Regions from separate parts of the Microbacterium resistens genome, predicted to be linked through region 1. Evidence: predicted binding sites of a transcription regulator. Region 1 holds the regulator's gene; each other region holds the start of a gene.

What was found. The regulator LexA, encoded in region 1, represses DNA repair genes until DNA is damaged. The targets are predictions, from matches to a motif close to TCGAACANNTGTTCGA.
Region 2: the regulator LexA is predicted to act here: its motif matches at 2,591-2,606, upstream of K8F61_RS10580 (DmpA family aminopeptidase).
Region 3: the regulator LexA is predicted to act here: its motif matches at 2,115-2,130, upstream of recA (recombinase RecA).

What each region holds. Positions count from the first base shown of each region.
Region 1 covers NZ_CP082781.1:364,562-369,070, forward strand. The annotation lists gene metE (5-methyltetrahydropteroyltriglutamate--homocysteine S-methyltransferase) at 1-1,635, shown strand, start outside; gene lexA (transcriptional repressor LexA) at 1,703-2,389, opposite strand; gene K8F61_RS01710 (LysM peptidoglycan-binding domain-containing protein) at 2,646-2,996, shown strand; gene K8F61_RS01715 (histidinol-phosphate transaminase) at 3,064-4,158, shown strand; gene hisB (imidazoleglycerol-phosphate dehydratase HisB) at 4,155-4,509, shown strand, end outside.
Region 2 covers NZ_CP082781.1:2,209,328-2,213,836, forward strand. The annotation lists gene K8F61_RS10565 (ABC transporter substrate-binding protein) at 1-123, opposite strand, end outside; gene K8F61_RS10570 (TetR/AcrR family transcriptional regulator) at 507-1,088, opposite strand; gene K8F61_RS10575 (APC family permease) at 1,078-2,559, opposite strand; gene K8F61_RS10580 (DmpA family aminopeptidase) at 2,699-3,853, shown strand; gene K8F61_RS10585 (Lrp/AsnC family transcriptional regulator) at 3,884-4,369, opposite strand; gene ald (alanine dehydrogenase) at 4,504-4,509, shown strand, end outside.
Region 3 covers NZ_CP082781.1:1,392,985-1,397,493, reverse strand. The annotation lists gene K8F61_RS06835 (FtsK/SpoIIIE family DNA translocase) at 1-269, shown strand, start outside; gene pgsA (CDP-diacylglycerol--glycerol-3-phosphate 3-phosphatidyltransferase) at 269-853, shown strand; gene K8F61_RS06825 (CinA family protein) at 850-1,338, shown strand; gene K8F61_RS06820 (helix-turn-helix domain-containing protein) at 1,483-1,791, shown strand; gene K8F61_RS06815 (DUF3046 domain-containing protein) at 1,832-2,056, shown strand; gene recA (recombinase RecA) at 2,329-3,381, shown strand; gene K8F61_RS06805 (regulatory protein RecX) at 3,432-4,172, shown strand; gene miaB (tRNA (N6-isopentenyl adenosine(37)-C2)-methylthiotransferase MiaB) at 4,279-4,509, shown strand, end outside.

The DNA of each region.
Region 1 (4,509 bases):
ACGATCCTGGGCGCGGCGGCGTCGCGGGCGTACGCGGCGCTCGGCTCCGCGACGGACCGGCCGTCGATCTTCGTGGCCGCTCCGTACGCCTCGCTGGGGGAGAACCTCGCCGTCCTCGCCACGGCCCCGATCGAGGCGATCGGGCTGGATCTCGTCCGCGGGGAGGTCCCGGCGGCGGTTCCGGGGCTGGCGGAGAAGACCCTCGTCGGCGGCGTCGTCGACGGGCACAACATCTGGCGGGGCGACCTCGCCGGGGCGTTCGCACGCCTCGAGGCGCTCCGAGAGCTCGGTGCCGCAGCCGTCTCCGCGTCGACGTCCACCTCGCTCCTGCACGTCCCGCACGATGTCGACGACGAGTCGAAGCTGGATGCCCGCCTGGTCTCGTGGCTCGCCTTCGCGGATCAGAAGGTTGCGCAGGTCGTCACGCTGGCGCAGGGCCTCGTCGAGGGACGCGGCGCCATCGCCGCGGAGCTGGACGCCGCCTCCACGGCCCTGGCGGACCGCCTCGGGGCTCCGGGCGTCCGGGACGGATCGGTGCGGGAGCGCACGGCGGCGCTGACCGCCGAGGACTTCTCCCGCGGCGACTACGAGACCCGCGTGGCCGCGCAGGAGGCCGCCCTGGATCTGCCGAGCCTGCCGCTGACGACGATCGGGTCCTTCCCCCAGACGGGCGAGATCCGCCGGGCCAGGGCGCGCTACCTCCGGGACGAGGTCACGAAGGAGGACTACGAGGACTTCCTGCGCGAGGAGATCCGCCGCGTCATCGACCTCCAGGAGGACCTCGGCCTCGACGTGCTCGTCCACGGGGAGCCGGAGCGCAACGACATGGTCCAGTACTTCGCCGAGCACCTCGACGGCTTCGACGTCACCGAGCACGGGTGGGTGCAGTCCTACGGCTCGCGCGCGACCCGTCCGTCGATCCTCTGGGGGGACGTCTCGCGCCCCGCGCCGATCACCGTCGACTGGTCCGCCTACGCACAGTCGCTCACGGCGAAGCCCGTCAAGGGGATGCTCACCGGACCGGTGACGATCCTCGCCTGGTCGTTCGTGCGCGACGACCAGCCGCTGGCCGAGACCGCGAACCAGGTGGCCCTGGCGCTGCGCGACGAGATCGCCGACCTCGAAGCAGCCGGGATCGGCGTCATCCAGGTGGACGAGCCGGCGCTGCGCGAGCTCCTGCCGCTGAAGAAGGACGATCAGCCGGCGTACCTGCGGTGGTCGGTGGACTCCTTCCGTCTGGCCACGGCCGGCGCCGCGCCGGCGACGCAGGTGCACACGCACCTCTGCTACTCCGAGTTCGGCGTGGTCATCGACGCGATCCGCGCCCTCGACGCCGACGTCACCTCGATCGAGGCCGCGCGCAGCCGCATGGAGGTCGTCGCGGACATCGCGGGCTCCGGATTCGATCACGGGATCGGTCCCGGCGTGTACGACATCCACTCGCCGCGCGTCCCCAGCGCGGACGAGGTCGAGGCCCTGCTGCGCCGCGCCGTCGCGGAGATCCCGGAGCGTCAGCTCTGGGTCAACCCGGACTGTGGGCTGAAGACCCGCGGCTACGAGGAGACCAACGCCTCCCTGCGCAACATCGTGGAGGCGACCCGTCGCGTCCGTGCCGAGGTCCCGGCCGCGGTCTGAGCGGTCACAGGAAGAGGCGCCCTCCCGCGGGAGGGCGCCTCTTCTCGCACCGGGCCGGCGCGCGGATTCAGACGGCGCGCAGGACCGCGACGACCTTGCCGAGCACCACGGCGTCGTCGCCGAGGATCGGCTCGAACGCGGAGTTGCGCGGGAGCAGCCACGTGTGCCCGTCGCGCTGGCGGAACGTCTTCACCGTCGCCTCGCCGTCCAGCATCGCCGCGACGATCTCGCCGTTGTCGGCGGTGTTCTGCGACCGCACGACGACCCAGTCGCCGTCGCAGATGGCCGCGTCGATCATGGACTCGCCGGACACCTTGAGCATGAACAGGTCGCCCTTGCCGACCAGCTGGCGCGGGAGCGGGAAGATCTCCTCCACCTGCTGCTCGGCCGTGATCGGGATGCCCGCGGCGATGCGGCCGACCAGCGGCACCAGGGCGGCGTCGCCCACGGACGGCGCCGTGTCCGCCGGGTTCTCGCCCGCGGTGCCGGGGAGGTCGATCAGCACCTCCATCGCCCGGGTCTTGCCCGGATCGCGCCGCAGGTAGCCGCTCAGCTCGAGCTGGCCGAGCTGGTGCGTGACGCTGGAGAGGGACTTGAGCCCCACGGCGTCGCCGATCTCGCGCATGCTCGGCGGGTAGCCGTGCCGCGCGATCGAGGTCTGGATCACCTCGAGGATCGCCATCTGCTTGGCGCTGAGGCTCTTGCGGCGTCGCGTGCGGGGGATGTCTGCGTCGGTCGTGGCGCCGTCGCTCATGGCTGATCCTCCAGGTGCTTGCGGGCGTCGGGACCCGAGGCGGATTCGAATGTCGGTGGTCCGTGATGGGCTTCCGATATCGAAACCGTATCCGAGTACTCGCCGGATGCGGAAGATCTGTTCGAGCGTGTCGGGATCCCGTCCGAAGGTTTTCTCGAAGAACGGTTGACAGATGTTCGAATTCGAAGATAGGTTCGGTACGTAGGTTCACCTCGACGGTGGACCAGACGTCGAGATCCCCGAAGGAGCAGACGACATGAGCAGCATCACCCTCACCCCGGCCCCGCGCACCCAGCTGCGTCTCACCGTCCGGGGTCGCCGCGTGCTGGCCGGTCTCGTCGCTGTCCCGGTCGCCGCGGCGATCGGCTTCGCGGTCCTCAGCGGCGGCTCCGCGCTCGCCTCGGGAGAGGCGTCCACGCCGGGGTCCTTCGCCACCGTGACCGTCATGCCGGGTGACACCCTGTGGTCCATCGCGGCCGAGGTCGCCCCGGAGTCCGATCCTCGTGACGTGGTGGACGCCATCGCTCGCCTCAACCTGGTGGATCCGGGCGCCCTGGTGGTCGGCGACGAGCTGTCGATCCCCGCGGAGTACGCGGCCGGCCGCTAGCCGGTCGCCGACTCAGGCCTCTGTCCGAAGCGTCATCTGGAGTCCCCGGCTCGGCTCCGCGCCTACGATGGTGAGGGTGACCGTCTCCCTCGATGACCTGCCGCTACGCGACGACCTCCGCGGCCTCCGCCCCTATGGTGCTCCGCAGGCTCCGCTTCCTGTCGCGCTGAACGTGAACGAGAACACGCATCCGGTCCCGGATGCGGTGGCCGACGACATCCTCGATGACATCGCCGTCGCGCTTCACGAGGTGAACCGGTACCCCGACCGGGAGTTCACGCCCCTGCGCGAGGCGTTCGCCTCCTACCTCGGGCACGATCTCGACGCCGCGAACATCTGGGCGGGGAACGGGTCGAACGAGGTGCTGCAGCACATCCTGCAGGCCTTCGCAGGACCCGGGCGCACCGTCTTCGGCTTCGCGCCGACGTACTCGATGTACCCGCTGCTCGCACAGGGGACCGGGGCGCGGTGGGTGGCGGGGGAGCGTCAGCCCGACTACACCGTCTCGGTCGACGACGCGGTCGCGCAGGTCGCGGCCGCCGATCCCGATGTCATCCTGCTGTGCGCGCCGAACAACCCCACCGGGACCCCCCTTCCGCTTGAGCTGATCGAGGCGGTGTACGAGGCGTCCCGCGGTGTCGTGGTGGTGGACGAGGCCTATCAGGAGTTCGCGCCGCACGAATCGCCGTCCGCGCTGACCCTGCTGCCGGGCCGGGAGCGCCTCGCGGTATCGCGGACGATGAGCAAGGCGTTCGCGTTCGCCGGCGCCCGGGTCGGGTATCTGGCCGCCGATCCCGCGTTCATCGACGCGCTGCGGCTCGTGCGCCTGCCGTACCACCTCAGCGGCCTCACGCAGGCGGCGGCGGTGGCCGCGCTGCGAAACGCCCCGACGATGCTCGCGATGGTCGACGAGATCGTGGTCCAGCGGGATCGGATCTCGGCGACACTCGAGGCTCTCGGGTACCGCCCGCACGAGTCCTGGACGAACTTCGTGCTCTTCGGCGGCGTCGCGGATCCGGCGGCCACGTGGCGGGCGCTGTACGACCGCGGCGTCCTCATCCGCGACGTCGGGATCCCCGGGCACCTGCGCGTCACCGCGGGGACGGAGGCCGAGACGACGGCGTTCCTGGACGCCCTGGCCTCGGTAGGATCGGCAGCATGACCGCCCGCACCGCCCGCCGCGACCGCGCGACCTCGGAGTCGACGGTGGAGGTCGAGCTGAACCTCGACGGCTCCGGCCGCAGCAGCATCGACACGTCCGTCCCGTTCTTCGACCACCTGCTGACGGCGTTCGCCAAGCACTCGCTGACGGACCTGGCCGTGCGCGCCTCCGGGGACACGCACATCGACGCGCACCACACCGTGGAGGACGTCTCGATCGTGCTCGGTCAGGCGATCCGCGAGGCGCTCGGCGACAAGAGCGGGATCTCCCGCTACGGCGACGCGCTCGTGCCGTTGGACGAGGCGCTCGCGCAGGCCGTCGTCGACATCTCGGGACGACCGTATCTGGTGC
Region 2 (4,509 bases), 1.8 Mb from region 1:
CTGGGTTCCGCCGGTGCTGGGCTGGGCCGACGAGCAGGCGCCCAGCGTCAGGGTGGCAGCGAGAACACACGTCAGGGTGGCGGCAGTGCGGAATCGGGTCCTGTCCGCAGGGGAGAGTGCCATGGTGGTCCCTTCTCGGCCGTTCATCGTTGATGGCTAGATCAAGCTAACATAGTCAAGGTTGACTAGACAAGATTGAACGTCGATGTGAGCGCCCCACCTTCGCACGAGCTCAGGGCGTGCGACGAGTTCCCTCCCCAGTGGAACGATCTTTGTCTTATTGCACACCAGTTGCTTGGTGCCGAGCCCGGTGTCTTCATACAATCGGTTCAGGCGTTCGCCGTCGGCACTTGTCGGACGTCGTCTTTGCATTCCAAGGCCGGATCGCGACGCACCTCTCTGCTGCGGTCCGGCCACGCAGAGAGGATTCCCGGCGGCGGACGCCTCCCGCGCCCGTCGACCGCCTGTGGAGCCGGGGACCGCCCGCGCGAGGAGCCGCCTCCGAGTCAGAGGGTGACGGCGAGCAGGCGCGACGCCATGGCGCGCAGGATCTCCCGGTGCTCCTCGACACGGTCCTGGAACCCGATCAGGGCCCACAGATCGAAGCCGTCCTCGAGAGCCACGAGCGTCGACGCGATCCGGCGATGCGCCAGCCCCGGACGGAACACGCCCGTGGCGACGCCGAGGTCGATCGTCGCCTCGTACAGATCGATCTGCCGCTCCACCACGGCGCGGTGCAGGGACGCGCGTTCCGGATGGGTGCGCGCGTGGTCGATGTGCTCATAGATGAACCGCAGGGCTCCGTCGACCTTCTCGGGCACACCGGTGTCAATGAGCAGCCGCAACCGCTCCACCGGATCCGTGACCGTCATGATCGCCTGGCGCCGGAGGTCCACGTACTGCTCGATCACGCTCACGAGCGCTGCGCTGACGAGCGAGTCCATGTCCCCGTAGTGATAGATGACGGAGCCCGGGCTCACCCCGGCCTCCTCCGCGACCGCGCGGGCGCTCAGCGAGGACGCGTCACCGCGGGACACCACCCGGATGGCGGCTTCCAGCAGCTCCCGCCGTCGTCGCTCACTCGACACGGTCAACAACGATAGTCGTCGTCCCGATGTCCTGAGCCAGCCCGTCGAAGCGCGCAGGGTCGGTGCGACGCCAGCGGTTCGCCAGCAGGATGCCGGCGACGAAGAGGATCGGGGTCGGCAGGATCAGGGCGATGTTCTGCCAGGCCCCCTCCAGCCCGCTGATGATGGAGAAGTTCGCCACGATCGCGATCCAGGCGACCGTGAGGCCGAACGCGCCGATCGCCGGGGCGATCAGCACCCGCCACGGACTGTGTCCGCGGCGGTCCTTCGCGAAGTAGGCGACGACGGCGAGCGCCGCGACGGCCTGGGCGAAGATGATCGCCGCCACCCCGATCGCGTAGGCGATGAGACCGAAGACGAGGAACACGTCGGCGCCGGTGACCGCGACGACGATCAACGGCACCGCGGCGATGCAGGAGACCGTCAAGCTGGCCTTCGACGGCGATCCGTGGCGAGGGTGGACCTCGCCGAGGTACGCGGGAAGGACGCGATCGCGCCCGAGCGAGAAGATGTACCGCGCCGAGGAGTTGTGGAACGCGAGCACGCAGGCCAGGAAGCTCGTGACGACGAGGACCGCGATCACCTTCGCCGCCCAGTCGCCGAGATACGTGGTGGAGGCGATGAAGATCATGTCCTGGAAGTCGTCCTCCTGCGCCGCGAGGAGCACGCCGTCGACGCCGAACGCGACCGTGTAGATCCAGAACACGAACGAGTAGAAGGCGCCGAGGAACCCCACCGCGATGTAGGTCGCCAGCGGGACGGTCCGCTTCGGGCGCTTGGCCTCCTCGGCGTAGATCGCGGTCCCCTCGAACCCGACGAACGCCCCGAACCCGAGGACGAAGAGCGCCGCGGCGCCGGGGACGAACAGGAGCCCCGGCTGGTAGGAGCCGAGGGACATCGGCTCGGGGCCCCCGTTGACGAGCGCGGCGACGGACAGGATGACGAGGATCCCGACCTCGCCCGTGAGGATGACCGCGAGGACCCGCGCCCCCGCTTCGGCGCTGCGATGCCCGAGGAACGTGACCACGCCCCAGGCGAGCGCCGAGCCCACGAACCAGTGCACCTCGATCCCGAAGATCGTGCGCATGCCGATGGCCGTGAAGAAGCCGATGAAGCCGTAGAAGCTGCAGGTGAGGACGACGTAGGCGAAAGTCGTCACCGCGGCGACGCCGAGCCCGGCGGGCCGCCCGAACCCCTTGCCGACGTACGCGTAGAACGCCGCGGAGTTGGTGACGTGGCCGCTCATCGCCGTGAAGCCGAACGAGAAGCAGATCAGCACGACGGCGCACACGAGCATCGCCAGGGGGCCGCCGAGCCCGCCGAGGCGGTAGGACGTGGCGCCCGCGCTGGCGGCGACGGTGAGGGGAGCGGCGGCGGAGACCACCAGGCAGACGACGGCGAAGACGCCGAGCCTTCCACCGGGAAGCCTCTGCACCCCAGGGCGTGCGGTCTCAGGCTGGAGCTCGGTCATCGGAGGCCCTCTCGTTCCACGTCGGACGAATTTGAACACTCATTTAAATGAGTCGGAGAGCCGGTGTCAATGGTTTCCTGCGGGCGTCTGGCACATGCTGCACTTGCGTTCAATATCCATGCACGCCAAGAATGGACGCATGCAGCCAGCCCCTCCCTCCCCCCGCGCCCGCGACCTCGGTCTCCCGTTCGACGGACGCCCCGGCCCCGTCAACGCGATCACCGACGTGTCCGGCGTCGAGGTCGGCCACGTCACGCTCATCTCGGGGGACGGTCCCCTGCGCCGCGGCGAGGGACCGGTGCGCACGGGTGTCACGGCGGTGCTTCCCCGCGGGAAGGCGGCGCTGGACGCACCGTGCGCCGCAGGGACGGCGGTGCTCAACGGCAACGGCGAGCTCACCGGGCGCGCCTGGATCGACGAGTCGGGCCTGCTGGAGACGCCGATCATCACCACGTCCTCCCACGCGGTCGGCGCCTGCCACAGCGGCATGGACTCCTGGCTGGCCGATCATGCGCCGCGGCTCGCCAACCGGTGGATGCTGCCGGTCGTCGGAGAGACCTGGGACGGGTACCTGCACGACATCAACGGCGGGCACGTCCGCCCGGAGCACGCCCGGCGAGCGCTCGACGTCGCCGTCGGCGGGCGGGTCGGCGAGGGGAACGTCGGCGGCGGGACCGGGATGAACTGCTACGGGTTCAAGGGCGGGATCGGCACGGCCTCGCGCGTCGTGGACGTGCTCGGCGCGCCGCGCACCGTGGGGGTGCTGCTCCAGGCGAACTTCGGCGCCCGTCACGAGCTGCGGCTGCGCGGCATGGACCTCGGGCGAGGTTCGGCCGCGCCGTGCCCGATGGCGGCGGAGCCCTGGCTGGACGCCGATGACGCCCGCGTCGCCGCGGCGCCCGGTGCGGGCAGCGTCATCGCCGTGGTGGCCACGGATGCCCCGCTCCTCCCGTCGCAGTGCGCGGCGTTGGCCCGACGCGTTCCGCTGGGCCTGGCCAGGACCGGGACGACGGGCGGGCACTTCTCCGGCGACATCTTCCTGGCCTTCTCGACCGCGGACGCCGACGGGCTCCGCTCGTCGATGGGCGAGACACGCCCGGTGACGACCATCGCCGCGACGCCGTGGGGGGCGATCGACCCGCTGTACGCGGCCGTGGTCGAGGCGACGGAGGAGGCCGTGATGAATGCGCTGGTGGCGGCACGGGACATGGTCGGCCGTGACGGCCACGCGAGCTTCGCGCTCCCGCACGACGAGATCCGTGCCGCCGTGGCGGCCGCGCGGCCGGCCGACTGAAGCCGCACGCGCCGAACCGCGCGCGGCGGCTCAGAAGGAGGCGGCGACGGAGTTGCGGTGATAGTCGAAGATGATGCTCGTCCGGGTCGAGGCGACGCTGCTCTGCGCCGAGAGGTGATCGACGACGAACGCGCGCATCTGCTCGGAATCGGCGACCGCGATGTGGAGCAGGAAGTCGTCGTGACCCCCGAGGAAGAACATCTGGATCACTTGCGGCAGCGCACGGACGCGATCCTCGAAGGTGACGATGCTCTCGCGGCGGGCGCCGGGACGCAGCGTCACCCCGATGATCGCCTGAAGTCCGGCTCCCAGCAGCTTCTCGTCCACGCTGGCGTGGAAGCCGGTGATCACGCCCCGCTCCGTGAGCGACCGGAGTCGCGCGTGCGCGGTCGACGGCGCGATGCCCAGCCGCGCGGCGAGCTCGGCGTTCGTGATCCTCCCGTTCGTCGACACGAGGTCCACGATCCGCGCATCGACGGCATCCAGCGCGGGCGCCCGAAGAGGGTTCGGCGTCATTTCCCCAGAAGAGTCATCCATGCGAATGATTCTTCCGGATACGCTGCGTATGTCGAAGGTTCTGCGGAGAATGTGTACTCGTGCGCGTTTTCTTGCGATGCTATGCGACGACAAAATCGCCGTCAGGAGGATCGATGAGG
Region 3 (4,509 bases), 1.0 Mb from region 1:
TCGAATCGCGCGAGATCGTCGGCCCCTCCGAGGGCTCCAAGGCGCGCGACGTCCTCGTCACGGCCGAGCAGCTTCCCGGCGTCCTCGCGCGGCTCCGAGGCGACGAGCCGCCCGCCGCGCCGTCGGCGCCCGCGTCGGCGCCTGCGGCGGGAGCACCGGCGGCGGACGACCCGTACGGGGCCGATCCTCTGGAGGAGCAGTATCGCGACCTCCCGGTGGTGGAGTCGGAAGGCGACGAGGACGCCTGGGGCCTGACGGGACGCGACTGATGGCCATCCCGCGGCAGCTGCCCAACGCGATCACGGTGGCGCGCATCCCGCTCGCCGTCGTGTTCTTCGTGCTCCTGCTGATGGGCGGCACGGCGGGCCTTCACGACCTCGTCCTCCGGTGGATCGCCGGCGCGCTGTTCATCCTGGCGATCTCGACGGACTGGGTCGACGGGTTCCTGGCGCGCAAGTACGACATCGTCAGCGACTTCGGAAAGCTCTGGGACCCCATCGCGGACAAGCTGCTGACCGGTGCGGGATTCCTCGGGCTCGCGATCCTCGGCGAGGTGCCCTGGTGGATCGTCGTGGTCATCCTGGTGCGGGAGTGGGGGATCACGGTCCACCGTCTGGTGATCGCCAAGGAGCACGTCGTCGCGGCGGCGTGGATGGGCAAGGTCAAGACGGCCGTCCAGGGCGTCGCTCTCGGATGGGCGCTGCTGCCGCTCCACGTGCTCGTCGGGATGACGCCGTGGACGGTGGTCACCATGATCCTCATGGTCGTGGTGCTGGTGCTGACGGTGGCCAGCGGCATCGACTACGTCGTGGCCCAGGTGCGCGGCGCGCGGAGCGGGCGGACGGGGGAATGAGCACCGAGGCGCTGCTGGCGGAGCTTCGGCGGCGCGGGTGGACCGTGGCCGTCGCGGAGTCGCTGACCGGCGGAGCGCTCTGCGCCGAGCTCGTGTCGGTTCCCGGCGCCTCCGATGTCCTCCGCGGAGGAGTGGTCGCCTACGCGACTCCGATCAAGCACAGCGTCCTCGGCGTCGACGCAGCGCTCCTCGCCGCTCACGGGCCGGTGCACCCCGAGGTGGCGCGACAGATGGCCGACGGGGTGCGTTCGGCGCTGGCCGTCGACGGCCGCGCGGCGGATGTCGGCGTCTCGACGACCGGCGTCGCCGGGCCCACGCCGCAGGGCGGGCAGCCCGTGGGGACCGTGCACATCGGCGTGAGCATCGGCGAGCGGTCGACGAGTCGGGCGTTCCGGTTCGACGGCGACCGGGCCATGATCCGCACGGCGAGCGTCGAGGCGGCGATCGCGGTCGTCTCCGGCGTCCTTTCCGAAAGCGTGGAATAAGAGCGACGTCACCGAAGTTGAGTCCTGTGTGCTCACATTCAAAGCACAGGATGAAAAAGTAGATTCGATGACAACAGGTCGGGTTAGACTGACGATCCGTTCGGACGCGAGATCCGACACGGGCCTTGAGGAGAGGGGGTTCCGATGATCCTTGTACGACAGGAGATCGGCGACGTGCTGCGGGACTTCCGACTGCAGAAGGGTCGCACGCTGCGCCAGGTCGCGAGCAAGGCCTCGGTCGCCCTCGGTTACCTCAGCGAGGTCGAGCGCGGTCAGAAGGAGGCGTCGAGCGAGATCCTCGCCTCCGTGGCCGAGGCGCTCGACGTGCCCATCTCGACGATCATGCGCGAGGTGGGGGACCGCATCTCGGTGCTCGAGGGCATCCAGGTCTTCCCGGACGTCGTTCCGGACGACCTCGTGGCCTCGGTCGAGCCGGAGCTGTCGCTGCGCTGACCCCTCGGGGTCGGCGTATCGACGCGTGGAGCCCCTCCGCGTGCGAAGAAGCGAGTTCCTCCGCGCCGTCGACGGTGAGTTCGGAGCCCGGGCGACGGCGTTGCTGGACGACCTGGTCCTGACCACCCTCGGCACGCGCACGGCGTCCGAAGCGCTCGCGGCCGGCGTCCCGCCGCGGGAGATCTGGCTTGCACTGTGCGAGGAGACGGACGTTCCGGCGCACCGCCGCTACGGAGCAGGGCGTCAGGAGCCGAAGCGCTCCTGACGCCCACGTCGCGTTCTCGGCGTGTTCGATGACACGGCAGTCGATCGTCGGCGTGTCATCGAAGCTGTGTTCGAGAAACGGGTATCGTTCTGCACAGATGACAACGAGGTGTCGTTGTCCACGGATGGTCCCGGAGCCGACGCGAATGTCGGTGGCCCCGCATACCGTGGCAGACGGACCGAAGAGGTCATGCGCCTTGTCGGAGAGTCGCCCCAGCCGGGGCGGCCGCGACAGCCTACAGGCGGCAGTACGCGAGCAAGAAGGAGCATCCCATGCCATCACCCGCAGACCGCGAACGGGCCCTCGAGTCGGCCCTCGCTCAGATCGACAAGCAGTTCGGCAAGGGTTCGGTCATGCGACTGGGCAGCGACGAGCGTGCTCCCGTCGAGGTCATCCCGACCGGCTCCATCGCCCTCGACGTCGCCCTCGGCGTCGGTGGACTGCCGCGCGGCCGCATCATCGAGATCTACGGACCGGAGTCCTCCGGTAAGACCACTCTGACGCTGCACGCGATCGCCAACGTCCAGCGCGCCGGAGGCATCGCGGCGTTCGTCGATGCGGAGCACGCGCTCGACCCCGAGTACGCCAAGAAGCTCGGCGTCGACATCGACCAGCTGCTCGTCTCCCAGCCCGACACGGGCGAGCAGGCGCTGGAGATCGCCGACATGCTGATCCGCTCCGGCGCGATCGACCTCGTCGTCATCGACTCGGTCGCGGCCCTGGTTCCCCGGGCCGAGATCGAGGGCGAGATGGGCGACTCCCACGTGGGTCTGCAGGCTCGCCTGATGTCGCAGGCGCTGCGCAAGCTCACCGGTGGCCTGAACCAGACGAAGACCACGGCGATCTTCATCAACCAGCTCCGCGAGAAGATCGGCGTCTTCTTCGGCTCGCCGGAGACCACCGCGGGTGGTAAGGCGCTGAAGTTCTACGCCTCGGTACGTCTGGACATCCGCCGGATCGAGACGCTGAAGGACGGCAGCGAGGCGGTCGGGAACCGGACCCGCGTGAAGGTCGTGAAGAACAAGATGGCCCCGCCGTTCAAGCAGGCCGAGTTCGACATCCTGTACGGCACGGGCATCTCGCGCGAGGGCAGCCTCATCGATTTCGGGGTCGACCACGGCATCGTGAAGAAGTCCGGGGCCTGGTACACGTACGACGGCGATCAGCTCGGGCAGGGCAAGGAGAACGCCCGGAACTTCCTGATCAACAACCCGGACATCGCCGCCGCGATCGAGACGCAGATCAAGCAGAAGCTGGGCGTCGGCGGGGCAGCGGCTCCGGAGGCCGCGCCCGCGGACGAGCTGGCGCAGCGGCGTCCCGCCTGATCCGGAAGCGATGACCATGTCTCGACGCGACTCGATGAGTGCGGTGGGCCATGCATAGCGGGGGCGGGCCTTCGGAGGACGACCGGCTCGCTCCCGTCATCCCGTTGTTCGGCGGCGCCCGCCGACCGAACGCGGCGACGGCCGAGGAGCCGCAGAGGGCACCGAGCTCGCGACACCCCGCGCATCCGTCTCGTCGGTCGACGTCGGGGGAGTCGCCGCGGCCGCTCGCCGCGGACGAGCGGGCGGACCGCTTCTCCCGGAGAGATGCGACCGACGACGCTGGACCGGGGATCGAAGAGGCGACCGAGTACCTCGTGCGCCGGTTGAGGACCAAGCAACTCTCCAGCCGGGAAGCACGGGAGGCACTGCGTGAGCAGGGTGTCCCGGCGGACGACGCGGCGGATGTGATCGCCGAGTTCGAAGAGCGCGGCTACCTCAACGATGCGGCGCTGGCGGAGTACCTCGTGACCGCGGGGTCCCAGCGCAAGGGGCAGGGACGCGTCGCGATCGGTCGAACCCTCCAGCAACGCGGCATCCCTCGGGAGACCGCTGATGCGGCGCTGGCCGAGCTCGAGGACGACGACGCCGATCGCGCGCTGGAGTTCGCCCGGAGCAAGGCCGCATCGCTCGCGCGATACGACGAGGACACCGCGATGCGGCGCCTGGTCGGGCAGCTCGCGCGGCGTGGCTACGGCGGCGGTGTCGCGATGACGGCGGCCAGGACGGCACTGCGGGAGAACACCCGCTCCTCGGGAGCACGCGGACGCGTCCGCTTCGAGGACTCCGACTGACGCCGTCGAGCTCGGACGCCCGCGGGGCCGGGCGGCGGTACATCGGTCCGGATCCGTTCGGAGGGCGGGCCCGGGTGCTCCGACCGACCGTAGAATGGCTGACATCATGAGCACTCCAGCCAGTGAGCCGACGATCATCGCACCCTCGATCGCAGCGTTCGACGACGCGGGACGCCCGCGCACCTACGAGGTCCGCACCTTCGGGTGCCAGATGAACGTGCACGACTCCGAGCGTCTGTCCGGATCCCTGGAGAGCGCCGGCTACGTGCGTGTGGACGAGGGCGCGGAGGCGGACGTCGTCATCATCAACACCTGCGCGGTGCGCGACAACGCGGCG